DNA from 3 places in the Serratia sp. GW822-FHT06E05 genome. Region 1 is predicted to be linked to each of the others. Evidence: predicted binding sites of a transcription regulator. Region 1 holds the regulator's gene; each other region holds the start of a gene.
The links. Region 1 encodes Fur, which represses iron uptake genes when iron is present. Its sites were predicted from a motif close to ATAATAATGAGAACNACTATCAA; they were not measured.
Positions count from the first base shown of each region.

Region 2: ftnA (non-heme ferritin) is a predicted target of Fur. The motif match lies at 7,109-7,131, and genes of this name have one in related genera.
Region 3: sufA (Fe-S cluster assembly scaffold SufA) is a predicted target of Fur. The motif match lies at 2,337-2,359, and genes of this name have one in related genera.

Region 1 covers NZ_JBXALM010000007.1:40,301-50,240, reverse strand. The annotation lists gene AC1RKC_RS16450 (beta-N-acetylhexosaminidase) at 1-2,312, shown strand, start outside; gene fur (ferric iron uptake transcriptional regulator) at 2,654-3,100, opposite strand; gene fldA (flavodoxin FldA) at 3,420-3,959, opposite strand; gene ybfE (LexA regulated protein) at 4,189-4,476, opposite strand; gene ybfF (esterase) at 4,768-5,541, opposite strand; gene seqA (replication initiation negative regulator SeqA) at 5,851-6,390, shown strand; gene pgm (phosphoglucomutase (alpha-D-glucose-1,6-bisphosphate-dependent)) at 6,468-8,111, shown strand; gene AC1RKC_RS16415 (PadR family transcriptional regulator) at 8,299-8,961, shown strand; gene AC1RKC_RS16410 (DUF3861 domain-containing protein) at 8,961-9,260, shown strand; gene kdpE (two-component system response regulator KdpE) at 9,330-9,940, opposite strand, start outside.
Region 2 covers NZ_JBXALM010000001.1:874,892-884,831, reverse strand. The annotation lists gene AC1RKC_RS04180 (phosphatase) at 1-389, shown strand, start outside; gene AC1RKC_RS04175 (TorD/DmsD family molecular chaperone) at 432-1,019, shown strand; gene AC1RKC_RS04170 (tellurite resistance TerB family protein) at 1,203-1,856, shown strand; gene AC1RKC_RS04165 (S9 family peptidase) at 1,925-3,958, shown strand; gene exoX (exodeoxyribonuclease X) at 3,993-4,661, opposite strand; gene dksA (RNA polymerase-binding protein DksA) at 5,100-5,525, shown strand; gene pip (prolyl aminopeptidase) at 5,698-6,651, shown strand; gene AC1RKC_RS04145 (DNA polymerase III subunit theta) at 6,682-6,912, opposite strand; gene ftnA (non-heme ferritin) at 7,285-7,803, shown strand; gene yobA (CopC domain-containing protein YobA) at 8,119-8,502, shown strand; gene copD (copper homeostasis membrane protein CopD) at 8,506-9,387, shown strand; gene AC1RKC_RS04125 (YebY family protein) at 9,457-9,798, shown strand.
Region 3 covers NZ_JBXALM010000001.1:606,681-616,620, forward strand. The annotation lists gene sufC (Fe-S cluster assembly ATPase SufC) at 1-361, opposite strand, end outside; gene sufB (Fe-S cluster assembly protein SufB) at 404-1,900, opposite strand; gene sufA (Fe-S cluster assembly scaffold SufA) at 1,915-2,286, opposite strand; gene AC1RKC_RS02750 (hypothetical protein) at 2,842-3,246, shown strand; gene menI (1,4-dihydroxy-2-naphthoyl-CoA hydrolase) at 3,301-3,717, opposite strand; gene ydiJ (D-2-hydroxyglutarate dehydrogenase YdiJ) at 3,714-6,770, opposite strand; gene ydiK (AI-2E family transporter YdiK) at 7,014-8,114, shown strand; RNA gene rprA (antisense sRNA RprA) at 8,375-8,485, shown strand; gene ppsA (phosphoenolpyruvate synthase) at 8,598-9,940, opposite strand, start outside.

The DNA of each region.
Region 1 (9,940 bases):
AACCTACCGACAAATTTACCGGCTTCCCTGCGGGGAAAACGGTAGAGATCCCGATTATCACTGAATATTGGCAACTGTTTAAAACCGACTTCGTGCCACGTTGGTACGCCACCTCGGGCGATGCCAAGCCTAAAATTCTGGTCAATACCGATACCGAAGATCTGAACCAGTTCGTTGCGCCCTTTACCGGCGACCAGTGGAAGCGTACCAAAGACGACAATAACATCCTGATGACGCCGGCCTCGCGCTTTACGAAAAACGCCGAGCTAAAAACCTTACCCACCGCGTCGTTACGTGGTCAGATAGTGCCAACGCCGTTGCAGGTTAAAGTGCATGCGCAGGATGTTGATCTGAGCAAAGGCGTTGCATTGGAGCTGAGCGCATTGTCCAAACCGGCGGCGGACGCCGTAGCCCAGCGTTTCGCGCTGTTGGGAATAACCAGTAACGCAGCCGGTTATCCGATCAAGACCGATATTCAACCGGGAAAATTCAAAGGCGAGTTGGCGGTACCGGGCGCTTATGAATTGATCATCGGCAAGCAGGAAGCGCGAGTCATTGGTTTCGATCAGACCGGGGTGTTCTATGGCCTGCAGTCCATCTTGTCATTAGTGCCTACCGAAGGTAGCGCCAAAATCGCTATGCTGGAGGCCAAAGATGCGCCGCGCTTCCAGTATCGTGGCATCTTCCTGGATGTCGCACGTAACTTCCACCAGAAGGATGCGGTGTTGCGCTTGCTGGACCAAATGGCGGCGTACAAGCTCAATAAATTCCACTTCCATCTGAGTGATGACGAAGGTTGGCGCATCGCCATACCGGGCTTGCCGGAACTGACCGAAGTCGGTGGGCAGCGTTGCCACGACTTGAGCGAAACCACCTGCCTGTTGCCGCAGTATGGTCAGGGTCCGGAGGTTTATGGCGGCTTCTTCTCTCGCCAGGATTACATCGACATTATCAAGTACGCCAAGGCGCGCCAGATTGAAGTGATCCCGGAAATCGATATGCCGGCGCATGCCCGTGCGGCGGTGGTCTCAATGGAAGCGCGCTATAAGAAACTGCATGCCGCCGGTAAAGAACAAGAGGCCAACGAGTTCCGTTTAGTGGATCCAACCGATACCTCTAACACCACCTCGGTGCAGTACTTCAACCGCCAAAGCTATCTCAACCCTTGCCTGGATTCATCCAAACGTTTTGTCGACAAGGTGATCGGCGAGATTGCCCAGATGCATAAAGAGGCCGGGCAGTCGCTGAGTACCTGGCACTTTGGCGGTGACGAGGCGAAAAACATCCGGTTAGGTGCTGGTTATACCGATGTGAACAAGCCGGAAGCCGGCAAAGGCGTCATCGATCAGAGCAAAGAAGACAAGCCATGGGCAAAATCTCAGGTCTGCCAGGCGATGATCAAAGATGGCAAGGTCGCCGATATGGAGCACCAGCCAAGCTACTTCGGAGTAGAAGTCAGCCAATTGGTGAAAGCGCATGGGATCGACAGAATGCAAGCCTGGCAGGATGGCCTGAAAGATGCCAAAAACGCCAAGGCCTTTGCTACCCAGCGTGTCGGGGTTAACTTCTGGGATACGCTGTATTGGGGCGGGTTCGACAGTGCCAATGACTGGGCGAACAAGGGCTACGAACTGATCCTTTCAAACCCGGATTATGTCTACATGGACTTCCCGTATGAGGTGAACCCGGACGAGCGTGGTTACTACTGGGGAACGCGTTTCAGCGATGAACAGAAAATGTTCAGCTTTGCGCCAAACAACCTGCCGCAAAACGCCGAAACCTCGGTTGATCGCGATGGTAATCACTTTACCGCCAAGAGCGACAAGCCCTGGCCGGGGGCTTACGGTATTTCCGCGCAGATGTGGAGCGAAACCCAGCGTACCGACGAGCAAATGGAGTACATGATCTTCCCTCGTTCGCTGTCGGTGGCCGAGCGCGCATGGCACCGGGCAGCGTGGGAGCAGGATTACCGGGCGGGCCGGGAGTATAAAGGCGGCGAAACCCACTTCATCGATACCAAGAAGCTGGACCGCGATTGGCTGCGCTTTGCCAACCTGCTCGGTCAGCGTGAGCTGGCAAAACTGGACAAAGGTGGTGTGAACTATCGGTTGCCGGTGCCAGGCGCCCGAGTGGTGGGAGGCAAGCTGGAAGCCAATATTTCGCTGCCGGGACTGGGCATTGAATATTCCACCGACGGCGGCAAGCAGTGGCAGCGTTACGATGCCAAGGCCAAGCCAAGTGTTAGCGGTGAGGTACTGATCCGTGCAGTCAGCCCGGACGGCAAGCGTTATAGCCGCGCCGAGAAAGTGTAACTCCTGAACAACGGCCCGTCTGTTCGCAGGCGGGCCGTTGTTACTTGACCAGGGCAGCGTCCGGCGTAATCGGACATGAATTCGACTATCGGGTGCGTTTTTTCCGGGATTGCCGGTACCTGTTAATACCGAACCAAGCTCTGTTGCTCATCCGCGTGTCGGCGGGTGGGGGAGTGCTGAGAGTGTAAGTGGGAAGCGAGAGAAGTGCTGTAGAGAAGTGCCGCTGCAATTGTTGTATTTAACGTTGTGAACTTTCCCCGGCCTGTCCGGGGATTTTTTATCCTATTATCGCAGGCACAAAAAAACCGCCGTTAAGGCGGTTCTCAATGCCGGTTAGGACATTATTTTTTGTCGTGCAGGGTGTCGTCTTCGCGGCAGTCACCGGTCTCACAGTGGCCGTACAGGTACAGGCTGTGGTTGGTGAGCTTGATGCCGTGTTGTTTGGCGATATCACGCTGACGCACTTCGATAGACTCATCGCTGAATTCGATCACTTTGCCGCAATCCAGGCAAATCAGGTGATCGTGGTGATGTTGCTGGGTCAATTCGAACACGGACTTGCCGCCTTCGAAGTTGTGACGGGTCACAATGCCGGCATCATCAAATTGGTTCAGTACGCGGTAAACCGTAGCCAGGCCAATTTCTTCGCCCATATCTATCAGTTTTTTGTACAGATCTTCCGCACTGACGTGATGGCATTCCGGATTTTGCAGTACTTCCAGGATTTTGAGTCGCGGAAGCGTGACTTTTAAGCCGGCCTTCTTCAATGCGGTGTTGTTGTCAGTCATGCGGATTCAGTCCTGTTACTATGCTAATCAAGTTGAGGCGTTCTCGCCTTTGGCATCGGTCGGCACAAAGAGTTAATTGCGTCTCATTATAGAACCGGTTGCTCTAAATGGAAACCGCCGGTTGTTAACAAAGCTATAATTGCACAATTGCATGTTATACATGCAACGTCTTGATGAATGGGATAAACCGAAAACTCAGTCTACCTTGATGGTGTGGGAAGTTACAAATCTGTAGCTTCTATTGCAGTAATTTGTACTGCCAATGATGGCCCTGCCGGCACACTATGCACTTTGCAGGGCTTTTGTTCAACCTTTGGCGTTACCCGACGATTTCGGCCAGGCTCAGCTCTTCGACGATTTGTTTTACCCAGCCTTCAACACGTTCGTTGGTCAGCTCAGGTTGGCGATCTTCGTCAATGGCCAGGCCGATGAAATGGCTGTCGTTGGCCAAGCCTTTGGACGCTTCAAAGTGGTAACCCTTGGTTGGCCAGTGGCCTACGATCGCGGCGCCACGCGGTTCAATGATGTCGCGAATGGTACCCATCGCATCACAGAAATACTCTGCGTAGTCTTCCTGATCGCCACAGCCGAACAGCGCAACCAGCTTGCCGTTGAAGTCAATTTCTTCCAGCGTTGGGAAGAAATCGTCCCAGTCGCACTGCGCTTCGCCGTAGTACCAGGTTGGGATACCGAGCAGCAGGATATCGAAAGCTTCCAGATCTTCTTTGCTGCTTTTGGCGATGTCATGAATTTCAGCTACCTCTTTACCAAACTGCTGCTGAAGAATTTTCTGGATCATCTTGGCAATGTTTTCGGTATTGCCAGTGTCGCTGCCAAAGAAAATGCCTACATTAGCCATATCGCGTATAACCTTTAAATTCAATAAATTGCATTCACGATGTTAGCGTTGACTACGATAACACCGATTAAAATGATGCCATGGCAAGAGATTATCTCTTACCGGTAAGTGCGTATCATGCCAGAAATTTACCCCGGGTATTTATCACTTTAATGCGATGCCGGGTGGAATAAAGCGGTGTTGATCGGGCGTCATCCTTAACGCCGCGCCGCATGTGCGGCTGCAATGATCAATGTTCTGGCTGCTCGTCCGCCAGTTGTGCCAGCAGCATTTGCTCAATAAGCTCGCTGCGGCTGATATTACGCTGTTCCGCCAGTTTGTTCAGGGCGTCCACCGCATCCGCATTGATCTTCAGTTCCACACGCCGTAAGCCACGGACTTTATCGCGTCGAAGCTGATTACGCTTATTGATTCTAAGCTGTTCATCTCGGGATAGCGGGTTGGTTTTCGGGCGCCCCGGACGGCGTTCATCTGCGAACAGATCCAGCGTCGTGCGATCCGTTTGTTCTTTTGCCATAGGTAGCGGTACTGCAAGGGAGTTTGCATCAAAAAGCGCTTACACGCTTCCGGACGGTTCGGTTAACACACTTCGGGCCAATAAACCCTAACCCAAATTCACCCCAGCCTGACGTTAGCGAACACGCTCGGCACGGCGGCAAAATTATAGCGCGCCATATTACCCCAGCAGGTAGAGCGACGACAATGCTTAACTGAGCCGAAAACGCGCTAAGCCGTTATCTTTAGCGCGTTTTTTCATCAGATGGTGACTTTGGGAGAGAAACGGCCCATTTGTCGGGCCTGGCGCGACTCAGGCTTCGCCGAGAAAGCGGTGAATGGCGCGCAACACCGCCTCCGGTTTTTCCGCATGAACCCAGTGTCCGGTACCGGCAACGACGTGAGCGCGAGCCTGCGGGAATTGACGGGCAATATCTTCGCGATAGCTGTCCTGCACGTAAGGCGACAGGCCGCCGCGGATAAACAGCGTCGGGTGAGGCCAGGCCGGCACTTCCTGCCAGCCGGTGATGTTCTCGTACTCTTCGATCAGCACCGGCAGATTGAAACGCCATTCGCCCTGGTGGAAGGATTTCAGCAGGAACTGGATCACGCCTTCCTCATTCAGGTAGCCGCGCATCAATTCCGCCGCCTGCTGGCGTTGGGTAATGCCCGCGGCGCTTACCGCCTGCAACGCGACAAAAATTTCGTCGTGGCGGCGCGTTTGATAGTCCACCGGCGCAACGTCAATGATGATCAGCTTCTCCACGCGCTGCGGGGCGATTGCCGTCAGCGCCATGGCCGCTTTGCCGCCCATCGAGTGGCCAATGACAATGACCTTCTCCAACTGCAAATCGTCCAGCAACGTCAGCAGATCCTGCGCCATCTCCGGGTAGGTCATGACCTCAGAACGCGGTGACAGGCCGTGGTTGCGCAGATCGACTTTAACTACGCTGTGCTGCTGGTTCAGGTCGCGCGCCAGCACGCCCAGGTTGTCCAAATTGCCAAACAGCCCGTGGATCAGGATCACCGGCAGTGTATCGGACTCGGTGGCCAGCAGTTGATAATGTAATTTCATGGCGAAGTTCATACTGAGAGAGATTCAGATTAGGTTATCATGATTAAAACACTCGATGAATAAACCCGTCGCCTTTCAAGCGGCAGCGTTGTTCGCTGTACTTGCTGCAACTTAAAATCCATAGGATAAAACGTGGATTTTTCATGATAAGGTGCAGGTTTGGCAGCGCCGGTGTCCGGCGGGCTATAGGTATTAGTCTGCTTTTGCCGCATTGGGGCACATTGTTATGTTCGCCTCTGCGCTTTTAACCATATAATCCCATGGCTTGAATGCCGGATCTGGCTTCAGGTTCTAAGTAGAAAAAAACAGTACTGGATAAAGATGAAAACTATTGAAGTCGACGAAGAGCTCTACCGCTATATTGCCAGCCACACGCAACATATTGGTGAGAGCGCGTCCGATATTTTGCGCCGTATGTTGAAATTTACCGCAGGCCAGCCGTTACGTGCAGCGCCGGCCGCCAGCGCACAGAGCGCAGAACAGGAAAAAATCGTTGCCGCATCGCGCCCGCGCGATCGCGTGCGTGCCGTGCGTGAACTGTTGTTGTCGGATGAGTACGCCGAACAGAGCAAAGCGGTAAACCGTTTTATGCTGGTACTTTCTACCCTGTATACCCTCGATGCGGCCGGCTTTGCCAGCGCCACCGATGCGTTGCATGGCCGTACCCGTACCTATTTTGCCGGCGATCAGCAAACCCTGTTGGCGAACGGAACGCACACCAAGCCAAAGCACGTTCCGGGCACGCCTTACTGGGTGATCACCAATACCAATACCGGTCGCAAACGCAGCATGGTTGAACACATCATGCAGGCTATGCAGTTCCCGACGGAACTGACTGAAAAAGTTTGCGGCACTATCTAATTTAGCGAACAGCCCGTCATGGTGGCCGTGAGCGACATATTGCCAGGCCGCAGGACAGGGATTAGGGAGATATGTCGATGGCGAATAACCCACGTGCCGGGCAGCCGGCTCAGCAAAGCGATTTGATCAACGTAGCCCAGCTGACGTCGCAGTACTATGTACTGCAACCGGAAGCGGGCAACGCCGCACACGCGGTCAAGTTCGGGACTTCAGGCCATCGCGGCAGTGCGCTGCGCCACAGCTTTAACGAAGCCCACATTCTCGCTATCGCGCAGGCGATTGCCGAAGTGCGTCATCAGCAGGGTGTGACCGGTCCATGCTATGTGGGCAAAGACACCCATGCGCTGTCGGAGCCTGCCTTCATTTCAGTGCTGGAAGTGCTGAGCGCCAACGGCGTTGATGTGATCGTGCAGGAAAATAACGGCTTCACGCCAACGCCTGCGGTCTCCCATGCCATCCTGTGCCACAACCGTAACGGTGGGGCATTGGCCGACGGCATCGTGATCACCCCGTCCCACAATCCGCCTGAAGATGGCGGCATCAAATATAACCCGACCAACGGCGGCCCGGCGGACACCAATCTGACCTCGGTGATTGAAAAGCGCGCCAATGAATTGCTGTCTCTGCAGCTGAAAGGCGTTCAGCGTCAATCGCTGGATAAGGCCTGGGCCAGCGGCCGTGTGCATGCACAGGACCTGGTGCAGCCATATGTTGAAGGGCTGGTGGACGTGGTTGATATGCCTGCGATTCAGCGTGCCGGCCTGAAGCTGGGCGTCGATCCACTCGGCGGTTCCGGCATCGCCTACTGGCAGCGTATCGCCGAGCATTACAAGCTGGATCTGACGCTGGTGAACGATGCTATCGATCAGACCTTCCGCTTTATGCACCTGGACCACGACGGTGTGATCCGTATGGACTGCTCTTCAGAACCGGCGATGGGTGGCCTGCTGGCGCTGCGCGACAAGTTCGACCTGGCGTTTGCCAACGATCCGGATTACGACCGCCACGGCATAGTTACGCCTGCGGGGCTGATGAACCCGAACCATTATCTGGCGGTTGCCATCAACTATCTGTTCCAGCATCGTCCACAGTGGAGTGCTAACGTAGCGGTAGGCAAGACGCTGGTTTCCAGCGCGATGATTGACCGCGTGGTAGCTGATTTGGGCCGCAAGCTGGTGGAAGTGCCGGTGGGCTTCAAATGGTTCGTTGATGGCCTGCATGACGGTAGGCTGGGCTTTGGCGGCGAAGAGAGCGCAGGGGCTTCGTTCCTGCGTTTCAATGCTACCCCGTGGTCTACTGATAAAGACGGTATCATCATGTGCCTGTTGGCGGCGGAAATCACCGCAGTGACCGGCGAAAATCCGCAGCATCACTACGAAGACCTGGCCAAGCGTTTTGGTGCCCCGAGCTACAACCGCATTCAGGCACCGGCAACTTCTGCGCAGAAAGCGGCGTTGTCCAAGTTGTCACCGGAAATGGTCAAGGCCGATACTCTGGCGGGTGATCCTATTACCGCACGTTTGACGGCGGCACCGGGCAACGGCGCATCGATTGGTGGCCTGAAAGTGATGACCGACAACGGCTGGTTCGCGGCACGTCCTTCTGGTACCGAAGAAGCCTACAAGATTTACTGTGAGAGCTTCCTCGGTGCTGAGCACCGTGAAAAGATCGAGCACGAAGCGGTAGAAATCGTCAGCGAAGTGCTGGCTTCTGCCAAGTAAGGCCTCTCTCCCTTGAAAAAAAGCGCTGTAAAAACAGCGCTTTTTTTATGTCTGCAATTTAGATATATCTTTTTCATTCTTCCCCTCTTGCGCATTTAGATATATCGATCTAGATTAGATATATCGAAGTGACTTAGATATATCTAAATCACCTCGTCAACTGATTATCCAATGCGAGGTACAGACTATGTTTCACCGTTTAGATTTACACCGTCGTCACGGCTGCCGCCATGACAGCGAAGAAGAGCACGAACATCACCATCGTCGTCGTGGCGGTCGCCATCATTTTGGCGACGACCATGGTGAAGAGCATGGCCGGGGAGGGCGCGGCGGTCGTGGCGGCCGTCACCGCATGTTTGAACACGGCGATCTGCGGCTGGTGCTGCTGGCGCTGGTGGCGCGTAAACCGAGCCACGGTTACGAACTGATCAAGGCGATCGACGAGGCGTCTTCCGGTCTCTATGTGCCAAGCCCAGGGGTGATTTACCCGACCCTGACGCTGCTGGAAGAGCAGGATTTCCTCGAGCCGATCACCAGCGGCAACGGCCGTAAAAGCTATCAGATCACCGAGCTGGGCCAGAGTGAATTACAAAAACACCAGGCCGTCGTCGATGTGATCCTGGCCCGTTTGGCCGGTGCCGGTCGCGGCCACCATCATCATGGCAATCTGGCGGAAGGCATCTCCGACGCCATGAACCGCCTGCGCAGTTTGTTGCGTGGCAATGTGATGCGCGCCGATCTTTCGCCACAGCAGGTCGAACGCATCAATGCGGCGCTGCTCACCGCGGTGGCGGCAATTGAAAGTGAAATGAACATTGCTCCAACAGATACAGATAAGGAAAACAACTGATGCCTGGCCACCGTTTCCGCATTACCGTTGAAGCCCTGAGCGATCGCCAAGGCGAGCCCGTTGAGAAAACGCCACTGAGTTTTGAGGTGGAAAACCACGACGATATTCTTGGCATCGTTGAGCGCATCAAAGCGCGCGAAGATCTGAACTTTGGCGAGAATAACAGCGCGGCCTTCGCCGTCGGCTTGAAGCTGTTCTCTGAAGTGATGATCGAAAACCGCAAGCACCCGGTGTTTGCCCCGCTGCGCGAGGCGTTCAAAGAATTTATGGTGGGGCTGAAGAAAGGCCAAAACGTGTAGGGGTGCCACATGCTGCACCCGTTTAATCGAATTTTGCATCAGCTTAACCGTATGCTGCGCCGTTTCACCTCATGGCATAAAGCGGTAACCGACGCCGGTTTCGGTCAGCAAGTGTTTTGGCCGGGCCGGATCGGCTTCCAGTTTTTGCCGCAGATGCCCCATATAAATTCGCAGATAGTGGCTGTGTTCGACGTAGTTCGGTCCCCAGACGTGGCTTAATAGCTGACGCTGGGTGATTACCTTGCCGGAGTTGGCCAGCAGTTCGGCCAGCAGGCGAAACTCTATCGGTGTCAGATGCAGATCTTCACCCTGGCGCAATACCCGGCGGTTGATCAGATCGACGGTGATTTCGGAAAAGCTGACCAACGGACTCTCCTGCAGGCTGCCTGAATGGCGGCGCAAGGCAACTCGCACGCGGGCCAGCAGTTCGCCGATGCCAAACGGCTTGCTGAGATAGTCATCCGCCCCGGCATCCAGCGCGGCAATTTTGTCTTCTTCGGCATTACGCGCCGACAGCACAATCACCGGAATGGCGCTCCACTGGCGTAGATCGCGGATATAGTTAAGCCCGTCACCGTCCGGCAACCCTAAATCGAGAATAATCAGATCCGGCTTGCGCGTGCCGGCTTCAATCAGCCCGCGCTGCAGCGTTTCGCTTTCAAACACCCGTAGCCCCTCAC
Region 2 (9,940 bases), on a different contig from region 1:
TGATCGCCGCGATGGCGCAAGGTGACGTGCACATAATCAGCCACCCTGGCAACCCAAGATATCCGATCGATATTGCGGCGGTTGCTGCCGCCGCGGCCAAATACGACGTGGCATTGGAACTGAACAATTCGTCGTTCACCCATTCGCGCAAGGGCAGCGAGGATAATTGCCGGGCGATTGCCGCGGCGGTGCGTGATGCCGGTGGCTGGTTAGCGCTGGGCTCGGATTCACACATTGCTTTCTCGCTCGGCGGTTTCGAGCACTGCGAACGCATCATTGCCGAGGTGGAGTTCCCGCAGGAGCGTATTCTCAACGTGAGCCCACGACGCCTGCTCGATTTTCTCGAGCGTCGCGGCAAGCCGGCGATTGCGGAATTGGCCGATTTGTGACATCGTCCCGGCAAATTTTTCCGTATTGTATAAGGCATTATCATGAATGAGTTTTCCGTTGTTTGCCGCGTGCTGGGTACGCTGTTTTATCGCCAGCCGCAGGATCCGTTGCTGGTGCCGCTGTTTACGCTGATCAAAGAAGGCAAGCTGCAACAGCACTGGCCGCTGGAACAGGACGAACTCTTGGTACGCCTGCAGCAGGGTTGTGATGTGAACCTGCTGTCCAGCGACTTCAACGCCATGTTCGTCGGCAGCGAATGCAGCGTGTCACCTTTCCGTTCGGCCTATGTTGAAGGGGCAACCGAAGCGGAAGTGCGTACTTTCCTGCAGCAGCGCGGCATGCCGCTCGGAGAAGCGCCGGCCGATCATTTCGGTTCTTTGTTGCTGGCGGCCTCCTGGCTGGAAGACCAGTCTCAGGAAGACGAAGCGCAGGCGCAAATCACGCTGTTTGACGACTATCTGCTGCCATGGTGCGGCCGTTTCCTCGGCAAAGTAGAAGCTCACGCCACCACCGGTTTTTACCGCACTTTGGCGCTGTTGGCTCGCGAGTCGATTCAGGCAATGCGTGACGAACTGGCGGAATACGAACAGGAAGAAGACCAGCCGGGCGAAGAGGGCGAACAGCCTTAATCCGTTAGTGGCCGGCTGGCGCCTGATGGCGAAGTCGGCCTTTTCCCACCATCAATGTTCCCCGCTACACAGGTTTTCATCCCCCATACGTAAACTGACAAAAAATCCCCTAATCTGACGCTTTACCGGCGGCCTGGCCTTTTTGTGCCTGCACGCCTTGTTTCCTCACGCAAAGGGTAAAGCATGAAAAATAACTGGATGCAGCAGATCCAATCGATGATTGGGCAAAAGGCCGGTTCAATCGGCGGTTCGGAAGGTATCGGCAAGCTGCTGGCCCCGACTGCGCTGGGTGGCTTGGTGGGCGTTTTGCTGGCGAATAAGTCTTCGCGCAAGCTGGTCGGCAAATTCGGCAAGAATGCGTTGATTATCGGCGGCAGCGCAGCGGTTGGTGCAGTGCTGTGGAATAAGTACAAACAACGGGTGAAAGAAACCCACCAGAACGAACCGCAGTTTGGCCTGCAGACCACGCCGGTGGACTTGCGTGCCAAACGTCTGGTGCAGGCGCTGGTGTTTGCCGCCAAAAGCGACGGGCATATCGATGCGGAAGAAAAGCTCGCCATCGACCACAGCCTGGAACAGCTGCAGGTGGGTGAAGAAGCGCAAAAATGGGTGCAAGAGGCGATCGACCAGCCGCTTAACCCGGATTTGATCGCCCAGAGCGTCAAGAATGAAGACGAAGCGCTGGAGGTATATTACCTGAGCTGCATGGTGATCGACGTGGATCACTTTATGGAGCGTGGTTATCTGGATGCTCTGGCGCAGTCGTTGAAGATCCCGGCGGACGTCAAGCAGGGCATAGAAAACGACGTGAACGAGAAAAAACGCGAGCTGGCATAGCGCCGCTTGGCAAGCCGGGGGGAATCGTGTCACTCTTGCCTTAATCAAGGTAAGCGGATGATTTAACAATGATGACCCCCCCTAAGGCAGAAAAACGTCCTTATCCCATTACGGTTCACGGCGACACGCGTGTGGACGACTACTATTGGCTGCGCGACGACGATCGCGCAGACCCGCAGGTATTGGACTACCTGCAGGCGGAAAACGCCTTCACCGATGCGGCGCTGAAACCGCAGCAGGCCCTGCGCGAAACGCTGTATGAAGAAATGGTGGCGCGCATTCCTCAGCAGGAACATTCAGTCCCCTATGTCAGAAACGGCTACCGCTATCAGACGCGCTTCGAACCGGGCAATGAATACGCGATTTATGTGCGTCAGCCGCAGGCGGAAAGCGAACATTGGGACACCCTGATCGACGGAAACCAGCGCGCCGAGCAGCGAGAGTTTTATACCCTTGGCGGGCTGGAAGTCAGCCCCGACAACCAGCGGCTGGCGGTAGCGGAGGATTTCCTCTCTCGTCGCCAATACGACATTCGTTTCAAAAACCTCAGCGACGACAGCTGGACCGACGAAGTGCTGGAAAACACCTCCGGCAACTTCGAGTGGGCCAATGATTCAGCCACCGTGTATTACGTGCGTAAACACGCTAAAACGCTGTTGCCGTATCAGGTCTATCGCCATGTGGTAGGTACCGATCCGCAGCTTGATGAATTGATCTACGAAGAGCTGGATGACACCTTCTATGTCGGGTTGGAAAAAACCACCTCCGAACGTTTCATTTTGATCCACCTGAGCAGCACCACCACCTCGGAAATTCTGCTGCTGGACGCCGATCGCGCCGACAGCACGCCGCAGATGTTTGTGCCGCGCCGCAAGGATCATGAATACGGTATCGATCACTATCATCAGCATTTCTACATTCGTTCCAACAAGGACGGCAAAAATTTCGGCCTGTACCAGAGCGAGCAGGCGGACGAAGCGCAGTGGCAGACGTTGATTGCTCCCCGCGTGGAAGTGATGCTGGAAGGCTTTAGCCTGTTCCGCGACTGGCTGGTGGTAGAGGAACGCAGCGAGGGGTTGACCCAACTGCGACAAATTCACTGGCAGAGCGGTGAAGTGAAGCGCATTGCCTTCGACGATCCGACCTACACCACCTGGCTGGCATACAATCCGGAGCCGGAAACCGAGCTGCTGCGCTATGGTTACTCCTCGATGACCACGCCCACTACGCTGTATGAGTTGAATCTCGACAGCGGCGAACGTGTGATGCTCAAACAGCAGGAAGTGAAAAACTTTACCCCGGAAAACTACCGCAGCGAGCGAGTCTGGGTGAAGGCGCGCGACGGTGTCGAGGTGCCGGTTTCGCTGGTTTATCGCCCGGATAGCTTCGTGCACGGCAGCAACCCGCTGATGGTGTATGGCTACGGCTCTTACGGCAGCAGCATGGATCCGGCCTTTAGCGCCAGCCGCTTGAGCCTGCTGGATCGCGGTTTTGTCTTTGCCCTGGCGCACATTCGCGGTGGCGGCGAATTGGGGCAGCTGTGGTACGAAGACGGCAAGCTGTTCAACAAGCAAAATACCTTCAACGACTTTATCGACGTGACGGAAACCTTGATTGCTCAAGGCTACGGCGATGCCAAACGGGTATTCGCCATGGGTGGCAGCGCCGGCGGATTGCTGATGGGTGCGGTGATTAACCAGGCACCACAGCTGTTCAACGGCATCGTGGCGCAAGTGCCGTTTGTCGACGTGGTCACCACCATGCTTGACGAGTCCATTCCACTGACCACCGGTGAATATGACGAGTGGGGCAACCCGAACGAACGAGCTTATTACGACTACATTTTGCAGTACAGCCCGTACGATCAGGTCAAGGCGCAGGATTACCCGCATATGCTGGTCACCACCGGCCTGCACGACTCGCAGGTACAGTATTGGGAACCGGCCAAGTGGGTAGCGAAATTGCGTGAGTTGAAAACTGACGACCGCCAACTGCTGCTGTATACCGATATGGATTCCGGCCACGGCGGCAAGTCCGGGCGTTTCAAGGCCTACGAGGATATCGCGCTGGAGTACGCCTTTATTTTGGCGCTGGCGGAGTAACCTTCTGGCGGGCGGCTGGCGCTGCCCGCTTTCTTCAGCCGATCAGATAGTATTTCAGCGTGTGTTTCATGTCCGGGCTGAGATCTTCAATGGATTTCAGCATCCAGCGCAAATAGCCGGGATCTTCCTGCGCAATGCGATCAATTTCCTGCCCACGGTATTTTCCGAACTTAAACTTCTTCAACAGCACCGGCTGCTCGGTGATTTGCGCCATTTGCTCCGGCGTCCAGCCTGAATCCTTGATGATGCGTTGCAGCAGCGCGGCGGTCACGTAGCAGTCATACAATGCGCGGTGCGGATACAGCGTCGTGTCCTGCGGCAATTGCACATCCAGATTGAGCGCGTAGCGCAGATATTGGTTGCCGTATTTGAGGTCCGGGTACAGGTTACGGGCCAGCTTCATGGTGCAGATCCAGGCGCCGTTCATTTCAGGCAGTACGCCGCGATCGAAAGCCGCATTGTGAGCGACATAGTAGGGGCTGCCGAGATAACGCCCGATCGCCACCGCGATCCGCGGTTTCCCTTCGACCATCTGCTCGGTAATGTGGTGAATAGCCATGGCTTCAATGCCAATTGGCCGGTCAGGGCTGATCAAATCGCTCATGGGATTGGTGATTTGCCCGTCAATCAGATCGACAGAGGCCACTTCGACTACGCCGCCTTCCAGCCCGCAGGTTTCAGTATCTATTACGCGTAAATTCATGGTTTCCTCAGGATGGCTGCACAGGTTTAGCTTAACGGGCCGTTACGCCAATGCCAACCGTTGAAAGCGGGGACGTTATTTCAGGCAACAAAAAACCCGCCTTGGCGGGTTTAACTCTACGGTTAGAAGTTCGCTTACTCGCCGGACGTTTGCCCTTTTTTGGCGCGTTTGCCTGCGCGTTTTTCAGCAGGGGTTTTCAACGGCTTCTTCTTCGCATTTTTTTTGCTATCCATTCCCTTACTCATGATGGCCTCTCAGTTACCTATGGTTGGGTGGGTTGCTCAGCCATTAACCCCCTTACGCCTGTCGGATGCAAGCATGAAAGCAGGTGTTTTAGTTAATCGATTGTTTATAGGTTGAATTTTGTTTTTCAGGAAAGGCTGCTGAAAATATTTGATATGTTATAATATAACAATTAAATCCTAACCGGAGAGCGCCATGACAGTCGTTTCCATGTTAAACCAGCAACAGCTTCTGGCCATGCCGGAGTCTGACTACATGAACCCGGCGCAGCGGGCCTTTTTTCGCCAGCGCTTGCTGGAAGAGCAGCAAAAACTGCTGCAGCACATCGATGCGTTGAAGCGGGATATCGACAGCGGTGAAGTTTCAGGTGACGAAGCGGACAAGGCCGCGCGTGAAGAAGACTTGCGGTTGCTGTTTCGCCAGTTGGATCGCGAAAGCCGTTTGCTGCCGAAAATCAGCGCGGCGCTGACGCGTTTGTATAACGGCGACTATGGTTATTGCCGTGAAAGCGGAGAGCCTATTGGCCTGGCGCGCTTGCTGTTGCGGCCAACGGCGGAACTGAGCATTGAGGCCAAAACCGCGCAGGAAATGCGCGAACCGCATCTGCGTAAGCGGGGTTGATTCTACGGCTGGCTCCCAACGGCCAGCCGGTATTTTGCCGGCAAGTCGTATTCATTTTAAGCAAACGAACCTTAACTTGTTGGGGAGCGTAGGAGTTTTCAGGATTTACCGTTGACCAAATGAGTGGCTTCGGCTTTGATGAGGGTATGACCCACAGAGAGACGGAAGCGCCATGGAACAATTACGAGGTTTGTACCCGCCGTTAGCAGCATATGACAGCGGTTGGCTGGACACCGGGGATGGCCACCGGATCTACTGGGAACTGAGCGGTAACCCGAACGGTAAACCGGCAGTCTTTATTCACGGTGGACCGGGGGGCGGCATTTCTCCTTATCACCGCCAACTGTTCGATCCGCAGCGCTACAAGGTATTGCTGTTCGATCAGCGTGGCTGTGGCCGTTCCAAGCCGCATGCCAGCCTGGACAACAACACCACCTGGCACCTGGTGCAGGACATCGAACGGCTGCGCGAAATGGCCGGTGTCGATCAGTGGCTGGTGTTTGGCGGCTCCTGGGGCTCAACGTTGGCGTTGGCCTACGCACAGACTCATCCGCAGCGCGTCAGTGAAATGGTGCTGCGCGGCATCTTTACCCTGCGCAAGCAGGAGCTGCATTGGTACTATCAGGACGGCGCTTCGCGCTTCTTCCCGGAGAAGTGGGAACGTGTGTTGTCGATTCTTTCAGAGGAAGAACGCAAGGACGTGATTGCTTCTTACCGCCAGCGCCTGACCTCAACGGATCCGCAGGTGCAGCTGGAAGCGGCCAAACTGTGGAGCGTGTGGGAAGGGGAGACGGTGACCTTGCTGCCCAGCAGCGAGTCGGCTTCTTTTGGCGAGGACGATTTCGCGCTGGCGTTCGCCCGTATCGAAAACCACTACTTTACTCATCTGGGCTTCCTGGACAGCGACGATCAACTGCTGCGCAACGTTCCGCTGATCCGGCATATTCCGGCGGTGATCATCCATGGTCGTTACGATATGGCTTGTCAGGTACAAAACGCCTGGGATCTGGCGAAGGCTTGGCCGGAGGCGGAGCTGCATATTGTTGAGGGGGCCGGACACTCATTCGATGAGCCCGGCATCCTGCACCAGTTAATGCTGGCGACCGACAAATTTGCCGGCAAATGACACCGAGCCCGCCACTACGGCGGGCTTTTATTATTTGGATTTCGGTTCGTACGGCAGGCGCGAATACTTGTGCGATTCTGCACGGTAGTGCGCCACGCGTTCGCGGAAATAATCACGCAGGTGTTCGGGCTGTTCACGCTCAACCATTTCGGGGATCACCGGCATGTTGTAGCGCTCTTTGAACGCCACGCCGGAAGCTGCGAGATCAACGTTCACTTTGTCCATCTCTTCTTTGGAAAGCTCTGCCAAATTGTAACCCACCGTATTCTCCTTACTGTTACCGCATTGGATCAGCGCAGAAGGTAATCCACCCGGCGGCGCTTGGCAAGCCTGAAGCGCGCAGGGGGGGATGGTCGCCAATAACCGGTAACGGAAAAGGTTATTTATTATTCGTTCAGCAATGCAATTCATTTGTTATTTTAAATAAGAATGATTCGCTTTTTGATTAAATTTACAGATGGAAATAGTTATCATAATTATTTAAATGAATAATTAGTGTTTTTCATAACTATTTGATTTTGTTTTAATTTAAAATTAAATCATCGATGATGTAAATCAGGTGTGTTTATTTTGTTTTCGTCAGGGCATAATGCGGAAAAATTAAGTTGATACCTGCAAAATAAAGGAATGATTATGCTGACGCCTGAAATGACCAAAAAGCTGAATGAGCAACTGAACCTGGAGTTCTACTCTGCCAACCTGTATCTGCAAATGAGTGCCTGGTGCAGCGATAAAGGCTTTGAAGGTGCCGCGGCATTCCTTAAAGAACACTCTCAGGAAGAGATGCAGCACATGCAGCGCCTGTTCGAATACCTCAGTGATACCGGTGCACTGCCGCTGCTAGGCACCATCGCCGCGCCGCCGGTTGAGTTTGGTTCCCTGGCAGAGGTGTTCCAACAGACGTACGAACATGAGCAACTGATCACCCGCCAGATCAATGAACTGGCGCACGCGGCAATGACCGCTCATGACTATTCAACCTTCAACTTCCTGCAGTGGTATGTTGCCGAGCAGCACGAAGAAGAGAAGCTGTTCAAATCCGTACTGGATAAACTGGCGCTAGTGGGCAACAGCGGCAATGCCCTGTTCTTCATTGATAAAGATCTGAAGAAAATGGGTGCGGCCGGCGAAAACGGTAACGGCCAGGCCTAATCCTTTTGTAGAAAACCGCGTGTCGGCGTTGGCCGGTGCGCGGTTTTTTTATGCCCTGCATTTATCGCGGTTTTACAGCGATATGTGCTACTGGATCGCAAAATGCCAGCGTTCTGCTCGACTTGCATAATGACACTCGTTATCATTTGACGCGATACGCTACAGGGAAGGTTGAGAGTCAAAACAGGGGGTTACTCCCATAATTCTGTTTACCCGTGGCGCAATCATCTGCGGTGGGTTGGGCTGCTGATACATCGCCCTGGCGGTTAGCCTGGCTCCTTATCACCCTCGATTATTGCTTTAAGGGATATCACTGTGATCGGTAAAATTCGGACTTCTTATCGCCTGCTTTCCACCATTTTCGTGCTGTTTGTCGGGCTGTCCTCACAGCAGGCACTGGCGCATGCCCATTTAAAAGTTGAAACGCCGGCGGCAGATGCCAGCGTGAGCCCGGCACCCAAGGTGCTGACGCTCAATTTCTCCGAGGGCATTGAGCCCAACTTCAGCGGCATTAAAATCACCGGCCCAGACAACGCCGAAGTGAAAACCGGCAAGCTGCAGCTCGATGCGAACAACAATACCCAGGTCAATCTGCCTATCGAAGGCGATCTGGCGGCAGGCAAATATAACGTCAGCTGGCATGTGGTGTCGGTCGACGGTCATAAAACCAAGGGCCAATACAGCTTCACCGTAAACTGACCCATGAGTCTGGCGACCCTGTTTGTCCTGTGTCGCTTTGTGCACTTTGCGGCGGTGATGCTGATGTTTGGCTCCAGCTTATTCACCGCCTTATTGTCGCCGCAGCGCCTTTCTCCGTATCTCACCCGTGATGTGCGTCCTTTGTTGGTCTCTTGCACCTGGCTTGCCGGGCTTTCCGCTATTGCGTTGCTGGCTATTCAGGCCGGGCAGATGGGGGACGGCTGGGCAGATACCTGGCGGCTGGACGTGTGGTGGGCGGTACTGGGCACCACCTTTGGCGAGGTTTGGCGCTGGCACCTGGGCATTTCAATGCTGGCGTTGCTGAGCCTGTGGCTCGCCGAGCCACGTCGTACACAACTGCTGGCGCTGCTTTCCACATTGCTGTTGGTCAGCATGGCGTTTATCGGCCATGCGGCGATGCATGGCGGGGGGCTTGGCGCACTGCATCGTTTCAATCACGCGCTGCACCTGCTGGCGGCCGGGTACTGGTTTGGCAGCCTGTTGCCGCTGCTGGTCTGTTTGCGCTATCTGGCCCAACCGCAGTGGCGCAGCGACGCGGTGACCACATTGATACGCTTCTCGCGCTGGGGACACCTGGCTGTGGCGCTGGTGCTGCTGACCGGCGTAATCAACAGTTTGATCATTCTCGGCAGTTGGCCGTTGGACGTAGATTCTCCGTACCAACGCCTGCTGCTGTTTAAAACCGCGCTGGTGGCGCTGATGGTTATGGTGGCATTAGCCAACCGCTACGCCGTCGTCCCGGCGATGAGCAGCATGCCAAGGCTGGCGCAGCGCGGGCTGGTGCTTGCCTGCTGGTCGGAGTTGGGGTTAGGGGCGGTAGTGCTGCTGTTGGTCAGTTTATTTGCAACCTATGCGCCGGTATAACATTCCGGCTTGCCGGATGCCCCCAAACTGCGGGAAAATTGAATCAAATAGCAACCCTAAGGCCATAACATGAAATCGGTATTACTTGGCATGACGCTGCTGGCAACCGCGACCGGTGCTTTGGCAGCAGACCAACTGGTGAACATCACCAAGCTGGAATACGGCAAGCAGTGGGCGTTCACCAAAGAAGAAGTGACGCTGCAGTGCCGCAGCGGCGGTGCGTTGTTCGTGCTCAACAACAGCACGCTGATGCAGTACCCGCTTAACGCGGCCGCAGAAGCGCAGGTGAAAGCAGGGCAGCAACGCGCTCAACCGCTGGACGTGATCCTGCTCGATGACGCCGCCAATCCGGGCCATAAGATGAGTGTTGAGCCGTACCGCGAACGCGCCGAGAAGCTCTGCGCGAACTAATCGCTTATCCCCCAATGGCTTAGTGCGAGGTTAACCGGTGATGGATAATTGCACGAAATTAATTCCGTAATGAAACTATCACCGGCCGTGCGGCTGGCTGGCAAAAATAGCGCGGTAAGCTACTCTTAAAGTGCACGGCTGA
Region 3 (9,940 bases), on a different contig from region 1:
CGAAATCGAAGCGATCGAGCGCCTCCTGCTGGCGGTATTTTCGCACCGCATTCACGGACGTCTGCAGGAAGAAATGGTTGCTGACGCCGGGAATTTCCACCGGATACTGGAACGCCAGAAACACGCCTTCGCCGGCACGGTCTTCCGGATCCAACTCGAGCAGGTCCTTACCTTTAAAGGTCACTTCGCCCTCAGTGACTTCATACTCTTCGCGCCCTGCGAGGGTCGCTGAAAGCGTGCTTTTGCCCGAGCCGTTCGGCCCCATGATGGCATGCACTTCACCGGGTTTGATCTCCAGGTCCAGACCCTTGAGGATCTCGTTGCCTTCCGCGCTGACTTTTAAATTCTTGATACTTAACATGCAGTGTCCTTAGGTCGCGCTTTCGCGCTGTAAATCCGGCGGTTAGCCCACGCTGTGTTCCAGGCTGATGGCCAATAACTTCTGCGCCTCGACGGCGAACTCCAGCGGCAGCTCAGAGAACACGTCCTTACAGAATCCGTTGACGATCATCGAAATGGCATTGTCTTCACTGATGCCACGTTGCAGGCAGTAGAACAGTTGGTCATCGCCAATTTTTGAGGTGGTGGCTTCATGCTCCAGCTGCGCGCTGTTGTTACGCGCCTCAACATAAGGGAACGTATGGGCGCCACTGTCCGGCCCGATCAGCATCGAGTCGCACTGGGTAAAATTACGGGCGTTTTCCGCCCCCGGCAGGATCTTCACCAGGCCGCGATAGGTGTTCTCGCTGTGCCCGGCAGAGATGCCTTTGGCGATGATGGTCGAACGGGTGTTCTTGCCGATGTGGATCATTTTGGTGCCGGTGTCCGCCTGCTGATGGCCGCTGGTCAGCGCCACAGAGAAGAACTCACCGATAGAGTTGTCGCCCTGCAGGATCACGCTCGGGTATTTCCAGGTGATGGCCGAGCCGGTTTCCGACTGGGTCCAGGACATTTTCGACCCGGCACCTTCGCACAGTGCGCGCTTGGTGACAAAGTTCAGGATCCCGCCCTTGCTGTCACCGCCGGAGAACCAGTTCTGTACGGTCGAGTATTTCACTTCGGCGTCTTTGTGCAGGATCACTTCCACCACCGCCGCATGCAGTTGATAGCTGTCGCGTACCGGAGCAGAGCAGCCTTCGATGTAGCTGACATAACTGCCTTCGTCGGCGATCAGGATGGTGCGTTCGAACTGCCCGGTTTTAGCGGCGTTAATACGGAAATAGGTCGACAGTTCCATGGGGCAGCGTACGCCCTTCGGCACATAGACGAAGGTACCGTCAGAGGCCACCGCGGCGTTCAGGGCGGCGAAGAAGTTGTCGTTTGAGGGTACGACGCGGCCGAGGTATTTGCGTACCAGATCCGGGTATTCATGGATCGCCTCGCCGAAAGAACAGAAAATCACCCCGCTCTCGGCCAACTTCTCGCGATAGGTGGTGGAGACCGAGACGGAGTCAAAGATCGCGTCCACCGCCACTTCACTGCCTTCTCGCACCGGCACGCCGAGCTGGTTAAACGCCAGTTCAACCTCGCTGGTCAGGTAATTGTTGTCCGTGACCGCGCCGGGTTGCTGTTCTGCGCCGGGCTGCGAGCCACAGGCGTCATCACAACTGCCGCAGGATGGCGCCGAATAATAGCTGTAGTCCTGGTAATTCAGCCGGTCATAGTTGGCTTTCAGCCAGTGTGGCTCTTCCATTTGCAGCCAGGCACGGTAAGCCTCCAGGCGGAACTCCAGCATCCACTCAGGTTCGTTACGCTTGGCCGAGATGGCGCGCACCACGTCTTCGTTGATGCCTTTCGCTAACTCGTCGGTAGCCAGTTGGGTAAAAAAGCCTTCTTTATAGCGACCTTCGCTGACCCAAGCCTGCACTTCATTAGGCATTTCTACATTGCTTCGTGTCATGTTGATTGCATCGCTCAAACGCCAAAACTCTCGCCGCACCCGCAGGCATGCTGAGCTTTAGGGTTATTAAATTTGAATATCTGATTCAGCCCTTCACGGACAAAATCCACCGTGGTGCCATCGATAAACGGCATGGCTTTTAACGGCACATACAGTTTGGCGCCATCGCGCTCAAACAGCAGGTCGTCGTCAGCGGGTTCACGGGTGAGATCCAGCACATAGGCAAACCCGGCGCAGCCTGACTGCTTCACTCCGAGCTGCAGCCCCTTCACCTGCGGATCCTGCTGCATTAATTTAGTAATTTGTTGTACGGCATTATCACTGAGCAAAATGCCTTGCCAGACATTTTCGTCCAGAGAAAAGGTGCCGACATTTTCCGTTTGCATATGGCCTACCTCACACTCGTGTTTTTCCACAGCCAATCTGGGTTGCTACTATGTTAGTGATAACAATTATCACTTCAACCGTTTGTTTTGCGGGGGTATCCGCCAAAAACCCGGATTTTCGTTTCGGCATGCGGCAAGCGCGCGGGACAGTCAGCGACACAATCGCTGCAGGTCGGCAAGGGGATCAATTTATCCCTATGAATTTACAGCACATCCTGTACTACCTTCGCGCTTGCCTATTGGCTCGAACGCTTTACAGATCCGGGTTTTTATTTTGCTTTAAACATTCATAGAAAATACCTATTTCTGAATTTTGTCTGTCTTAAAAATGCGTTTATCGACAATAAGGGACTTTTCCCACTCTTTCGCGCTTCACTGCAGGCAGACAATTCGCACGCTCTATGATTAAAGTTTAGTCGTTACTGACCATATTGGGTCGCCACGCGCTCAATGCATCCCCCTGCCGCGATAAAAATTTCAACAGAATGATTGATCGTAAACGCGCCAGTAAATATGATAATGATTATCATTCAATTACAAATTGAGCGCGGGCAAATGAATATCTCGATGAATGCGTGGCTGCTGGGCAAAATTGATGACTATAAGTTCAGCGTGCGTGACGCCACGGTAGATTTCTACATGGCAGAAGCGTCTCTCAGGCGGCCGGAGTGCAATATCAACCACCTGAAACGCTACAACAACGTCAGCCTCAATATGGCCAATCTGTGCCTGGAAAACGGCGATGATGAAAGCTATCTGCACGCGTTGAGCAAGCTGCATAATCGGCTGATCGTGGAAATCAACAATCCGCAGCGCTGCCAGCTGTTTCGGGTTCAGAGCTACCATTTTGCCCGCCATACCCTGACCCTGATCTGCCAGAAATACGCGATGGAAGGCACCTGGGAGAAAGCCAACGCCTTCCAGAAGGACTTCGTCAAGCGGGTGCCGTTTCAGCTGTAACCCCGCCGACTGACAAGAAACCCGCAGGCCGGAATGCCTGCGGGGGAAGGAAACTTAATCGATCACTGCGGTGGTTAAACGCGAAGTGCAGCAAAGGCGGTCGCGAGAATCGAAGATTTCAATCTGCCACACCTGATGCCGGCGGCCAACATGCAGTGCGCGACAAACCCCGCGTACCTGGCCTTCAAACACCGCTCGCAGGTGGTTGGCATTGATCTCCAACCCTACTACTTTCTGATCGCCCTCGCTGCACAGGTAACCAGCCATCGATCCCATTGACTCCGCCAGCACCACCGAGGCCCCACCGTGCAACAAACCAAACGGCTGCCGCGTACGGTGGTCCACAGGCATGGTAGCCTCAAGGTAATCCTCTTCCATCCGAGTAAACTGGATCCCCACATGGCTGACCATACAGCCTTCACCGGCCTGGTTTAATTGTTCCAGCGTCGTTTCTCGTTTCCACAGTTTCACTCAATCATCTCCAGAAGTGCCTGTAATGGGTGCCGTACACCGTTACCCTCAATGCGTTTGACCTGGCTGCGACAGGAGTAACCGGTCGCCAGACAACGTTGCCGCGGCAAACGTTGCAATGCCTGGTGCCATGATAGCTCATAAATGCCGAGCGAATTCTGCAGGTTCTTCACTTCATGCCCGTAAGTACCCGCCATGCCGCAGCAGCCTACGCTGACATTTTCCAGCCTGGCGCCGAAGCGAGCAAAGATCGACGTCCAGTGCTGACCGCTGGCCGGTAAGGCGGTGGTTTCAGTACAGTGACCGAACAGATACCAGGCCTCACCGGTAGCAGGCTGTTCAGCCCGCTCGGCCAGCAGTTGCTGCAACCATTCGTGCACCAGTTGCACCTGGAAGTCCCCGCGGGTTTCCCCCAGGATCTCGTTATATTCATCGCGATAACACAGCACCAGCGCCGGATCGACCCCCACCAGCGGCATGCCGAGTTTTGCCACCCGATTGAGGAAGTCGGCGGTTTTGCGCGCAGTACGAGCAAAGCGCGTCAGGAATCCTTTGATATGTTGGGCCTTGCCATTCGGAGAAAACGGCAGCAGCACCGGCCGGTAGCCGAGCTTTTCCACCAGCCGTACAAAGTCCGCCACCACTTTGGCATCGTAATAGCTGGTGAAGGGATCCTGCACGATCAAAACGTGCTGCTCACGCTGTTCGGCATTCAGCGCTTCCAGCTGTTCCAGCGTCATGGTCGTGGCACCATGGCCGGAAAGCTGTTGACGCAGCGTCGGGCTGGAGAGCATCGGCAAATCAACCATGCCGACAGTATTGCGGCTTAGCTCACGCACCCAGGGCTGACGGAAGAAGAAGTTGAACACCTTAGGCGCTTTCGCCATCAGCGGCGTATAGCTCTCTACCCCGGCTACCATATAGTCACGCGCCGGCCGCAGATAACGCGTGTGGTAAAGCTGCAGGAAACGCGAACGGAAGCCCGGCACGTCAATCTTGATCGGGCATTGGGTAGAACAGGCTTTGCAGGCCAGACAGCCGGACATCGCCTCTTTCACCTCGTGCGAGAAATCATATTCGCCTTTGCCGGCGTACCAGCTGTTACGGGTTTTCTCGATCAGCGTTCGGAAACTGAGCCGCTGCTGTGGCAGCTGTTTTTCCAACGCCACGGGATCGACGCCCTGCTCGGACAACAGACGCAGCCATTCACGCACCAGCGCGGCCCGGCCTTTTGGCGAATGGATACGATTGCCGGTGATTTTCATCGACGGGCACATCGGGCTACGCACGTCAAAGTTGAAGCACAGACCGTTGCCGTTACATTCCATCGCCCCCCGGAATGAAGTACGTACCTCGACAGGAATGCGGCGATCGAGGGTACCGCGCTTGACGGCGTCCACTTTCATCATTGGCGCATCGACGCCCAGCGGCGAGCAAATTTTGCCAGGGTTGAGGCGGTTGTTCGGATCGAATGCGGCTTTGATGCGACGCAGTTCCAGATACAGCTGCTCGCCGAAAAACTCCGGGCTGTATTCGGCGCGGAAACCTTTACCGTGTTCACCCCACAGCAAGCCGCCGTATTTGGCGGTCAGTGCCACCACCCGATCGGAGAGCTGTTTCATCAGCACTTCCTGCTGGGGATCGCACATGTCCAGCGCGGGACGCACATGCAGCACGCCGGCATCGACGTGACCGAACATGCCGTAGCTGAGGTTGTGGCTGTCCAGCAACTGACGGAATTCGACGATGTAATCGGCCAGATGCTGAGGCGGCACGCAGGTGTCTTCGGCAAAGGGAATCGGTTTGGCCCGCCCTTTGGCGTTACCCAATAACCCGACCGCCTTTTTGCGCATGTTATAAATGCGCTCGATGCCCACTAAATCACCACAGATCTGATAGCCAATCACGCCGCCCTGCCTCTCGGAGATCAGCTCGTCCAATCGCAGGCACAGACTCTCCATCTGCTGGTCGATCAGGACCTCGTCGTCACCGGCAAATTCGACGATGTTCAGGCCCAGCATCTCTTTATCCGGCACGTTGGTGATCAGTTCGCTCACCGAATGCCAGACGATATCCTCACGCGCCAGGTTCAACACCTTGGAATCGATGGTTTCTACCGACAACGCCTTGGCTTCAACCATAAAGGGCGCATTACGCAGCGCGGAATCAAAGGAGTCGTATTTAACGTTCACCAGGCGGCGCACCTTCGGCAGCGGCGTAATGTCCAACCGCGCTTCGGTAATAAAGGCCAGAGTTCCTTCGGCGCCGGTCAGGATACGCGTCAAATCGAAGGTTTGCAGATCGTCGCTAAACACGTGCCGCAGATCGTAGCCGGTCAGGAAGCGGTTTAGCTTGGGGAATTTTTCCAGGATCAGCGCGCGTTGGTCACGGCAACTGTTGAGTACCGTTCGGTAAATCTGCCCCTCAAGGGTTTCCTCACAGGCAATCGTTTCCGCCAGTGGCGTCGGCATGGCGCGAGTGTCGATCATGTCGCCGCCCAGCAAAACCGCCCGCAGGCCCAGTACGTGATCGGAGGTTTTACCGTACACCAGCGACCCCTGGCCGGAAGCGTCGGTATTGATCATGCCGCCCAGCGTGGCGCGGTTACTGGTGGAAAGCTCCGGCGAGAAAAAATAACCCAAGGGCCGCAGGTACTGGTTAAGCTGGTCTTTGATCACCCCAGCCTCCACCTTGACCCACCCCTGCTCGACGTTGATGTCCAGAATGCGGTTCATGTGGCGCGACATGTCCACCACGATGCCGCTGTTAAGCGACTGTCCGTTGGTGCCGGTTCCGCCGCCGCGGGGGCTGAAGGTCAGCGCGCTGAAACGCTCTTCAGCCGCCAGGCGTGCAATCAGCGCCACGTCTGCGGTGGAGCGGGGAAACACTACCGCGTCGGGCAGCAACTGATAGATACTGTTGTCGGTCGCCATCGTCAGCCGGTCGGCGTAACTGGTGGCAATATCGCCATTGAATCCGTTTTGCTTTAAGGCTTCCAAAAAGTCGAGCACCCGTTGAACGAGGCCGGGTGCCTGAGAAATCTGTGGGATCATTCGCTTTTTGACCCTGTCTGTCTATTTTTTATGCGCTTATGCACGCTGAATCAGGCCTTTATTCAGACCCACCCTACTTTTTATTAGGCATAAAAACTAACATACTCGTTTAGTGAAGGCATGCACATTATTAGGTCGTCAGACGACGCGCAATAAAAGGTGCGGCGCATGATGAAAAGTGACGAAAATGCACCATGCTTAATCTAAACAAAGGAATTAACTTACCAGGATGAGAACCCATTCATGACAATCCCCCAGTCCCGATACGATTTGCCACGGATTATTTTTGGCGTGCTGTTTATCGCCATTATGATCGTCGCCTGTTTTTGGGTCATTCAACCGTTCATTCTCGGCTTCGCCTGGGCCGGCATGGTGGTTATCGCCACCTGGCCGCTGCTGATCAAGCTGCAAAAAATACTTTGGGGCCGCCGCTCGCTGGCCGTGTTGGTCATGACGTTACTGTTGATCCTGCTGTTCATCCTGCCGATTTCTCTGCTGGTCAGCAGCGTGGTAGACAACAGCGCGCCCGTGGTTGCCTGGGCCAGTACCCCCGGCAAGCTGCATATTCCCGATCTGGCGTGGCTGCAATCGATCCCGATGATCGGCGATAAGATTTATAACAGCTACCATACGCTGGTGAGTGCCGGCGGCACCGCCCTGGTGGCGAAAGTGCAACCCTACTTCGGCCAAACCGCCACCTGGTTTGTGGCGCAGGCGGCGCATATTGGTCGCCTGTTGTTACATTGCACGCTGATGCTTTTGTTTAGCGTATTGCTCTATGCCCGTGGTGAACAGGTTGCCCTGGGCATTCGCCACTTCGCAACGCGTCTGGGCGCCGAACGAGGCGATGCTGCCGTCGTGCTGGGTGGTCAGGCAATCCGTGCGGTAGCTTTGGGCGTGGTGGTGACGGCGCTGGTACAATCGGTATTGGGCGGTATTGGCCTGGCGGTGACTGGCATTCCTGCCGCCACCCTGCTGACGGTGCTGATCTTTATCTGCTGTGTCGCGCAACTGGGGCCGCTGTTGGTGCTGGTGCCAGCCATTATCTGGCTGTACTGGAGCGGTGATACCACCTGGGGCACCGTGCTGCTGGTCTGGAGCTGCGTGGTGGCTACGCTGGATAACGTATTGAGGCCGGTGCTGATCCGCATGGGTGCCGATCTGCCGATGCTGCTGATCTTGTCCGGTGTTATCGGCGGCCTATTGGCTTTCGGCATGATTGGCCTGTTTATCGGCCCTGTGGTGCTGGCGGTGTCTTATCGCTTGCTCACCGCCTGGATGAACGAAGCGCCGGAACCGACGACCGATCTGGAAGAAGTCGCCAAAGACCTGGAACAGATGTAATCCGGATCTCTGCCCGGCTCCCCGGGCAGAATCCTTTCTTTATCCATATCCATTCTCATTTACTTCAATCCGTCGCGGCGATAATTAATAAAGTCCCTCTGAATGCCGGGCTAACGGGCATTAATTAAACATACCGCATGAATACATCTTTTTAGCCTGAAGATAGAATTGAGCAAGGTTTAAAATAAATGGGAACCTGGATCTTGATTAGGATGATTCTTAATGACTAATTTCGTTTAAATATCTAGTATTATTGCCATCTATTGCTTCAAACATCTGATTTAAAGCAAGATTTCCAAACAATGTAATGCCATACATGTGAATTGCTGTGTGTAGTCTTTGCCCGTCTCCTATGATGGGCTTTTTTTTATTCTTTTTTTGGCCAAGATTAATGGCGAAATCCATTCTATTTACATTCAGAAATAATAAAGCCGTAACCTGAGCTACGGCTTTAGAGTTAATGCGGAATCTTATGTCGAAGAATTACTTTTTCTTCGACAGATTGACCCAGGTTTGCACCACGGTATCCGGGTTGAGCGACAGGCTGTCAATGCCCTGCTCCATCAACCACTCGGCGAAGTCCTCATGATCGGAAGGGCCCTGCCCGCAAATACCGACGTATTTGCCATGGCGTTTAGCCGCTTGAATCGCCATCGACAGCAGCGCTTTAACCGCCTCGTTACGCTCGTCAAACAGTTCAGACACCACGCCCGAATCGCGATCCAGCCCCAGCGTCAGCTGGGTCATGTCGTTGGAGCCGATGGAGAAGCCATCGAAGTGTTCCAGGAACTGATCGGCCAACAGGGCATTGGACGGAATTTCGCACATCATGATCACTTTCAAGCCGTTTTCGCCACGCTTCAGACCCTGGCGCGCCAATTCGGCGACCACCGCTTCCGCCTGCGCTACGGTACGCACGAAAGGCACCATGATTTCGACGTTGGTCAGGCCCATTTCATTACGCACGCGTTTTACCGCGTCGCATTCCATCGCGAAGCAATCGCGGAAGCTGTCGGCGACGTAACGGCCAGCGCCACGGAAGCCCAACATCGGGTTCTCTTCATGCGGCTCGTATTTCTCACCGCCCACCAGGTTGGCATATTCATTGGATTTGAAGTCAGACAGGCGCACAATCACTCGCTTCGGCCAGAATGCCGCCCCCAGCGTGGCAATCCCTTCCGTCAGGCGGCCCACATAGAACTCGACCGGGTGGTCGTAGCCTTGCATCAGCGCCTTGATTTCCTGCTGCAGTTCTGGAGTCTGTTGATCAAACTCCAGCAACGCCCTCGGGTGTACGCCAATCATGCGGTTGATGATAAATTCCAGCCGGGCCAGGCCCACGCCTTCGTTCGGCAAGCGCGCAAAGTCAAAGGCGCGGTCGGGGTTACCGACGTTCATCATGATTTTCAGCGGCAGTGACGGCAGCTCGGTCACTTCGGAACTCTGCACGCTGAAGTCGAGCATATCGCTGTACACAAAGCCGGTATCACCTTCCGCACAAGAGACGGTGACCTTCTGGCCTGCCTTCAGCAGATCGGTAGCGTTACCGCAACCGACCACGGCAGGAATGCCGAGCTCGCGCGCGATGATCGCCGCGTGGCAGGTACGGCCGCCACGGTTGGTGACGATTGCCGCGGCCTTTTTCATGATCGGTTCCCAGTCCGGATCGGTCATGTCCGTTACCAGCACGTCGCCTGGCTCGATCAGGTCCATTTCGCTGATGTTGTGGATGACTTTTACCGGGCCTGCGCCAATGCGGTGGCCGATGGCGCGCCCTTCCACCAGCACCGGGCTGCTGCCGTTAAGCTGGTAACGCTCCATCGTCT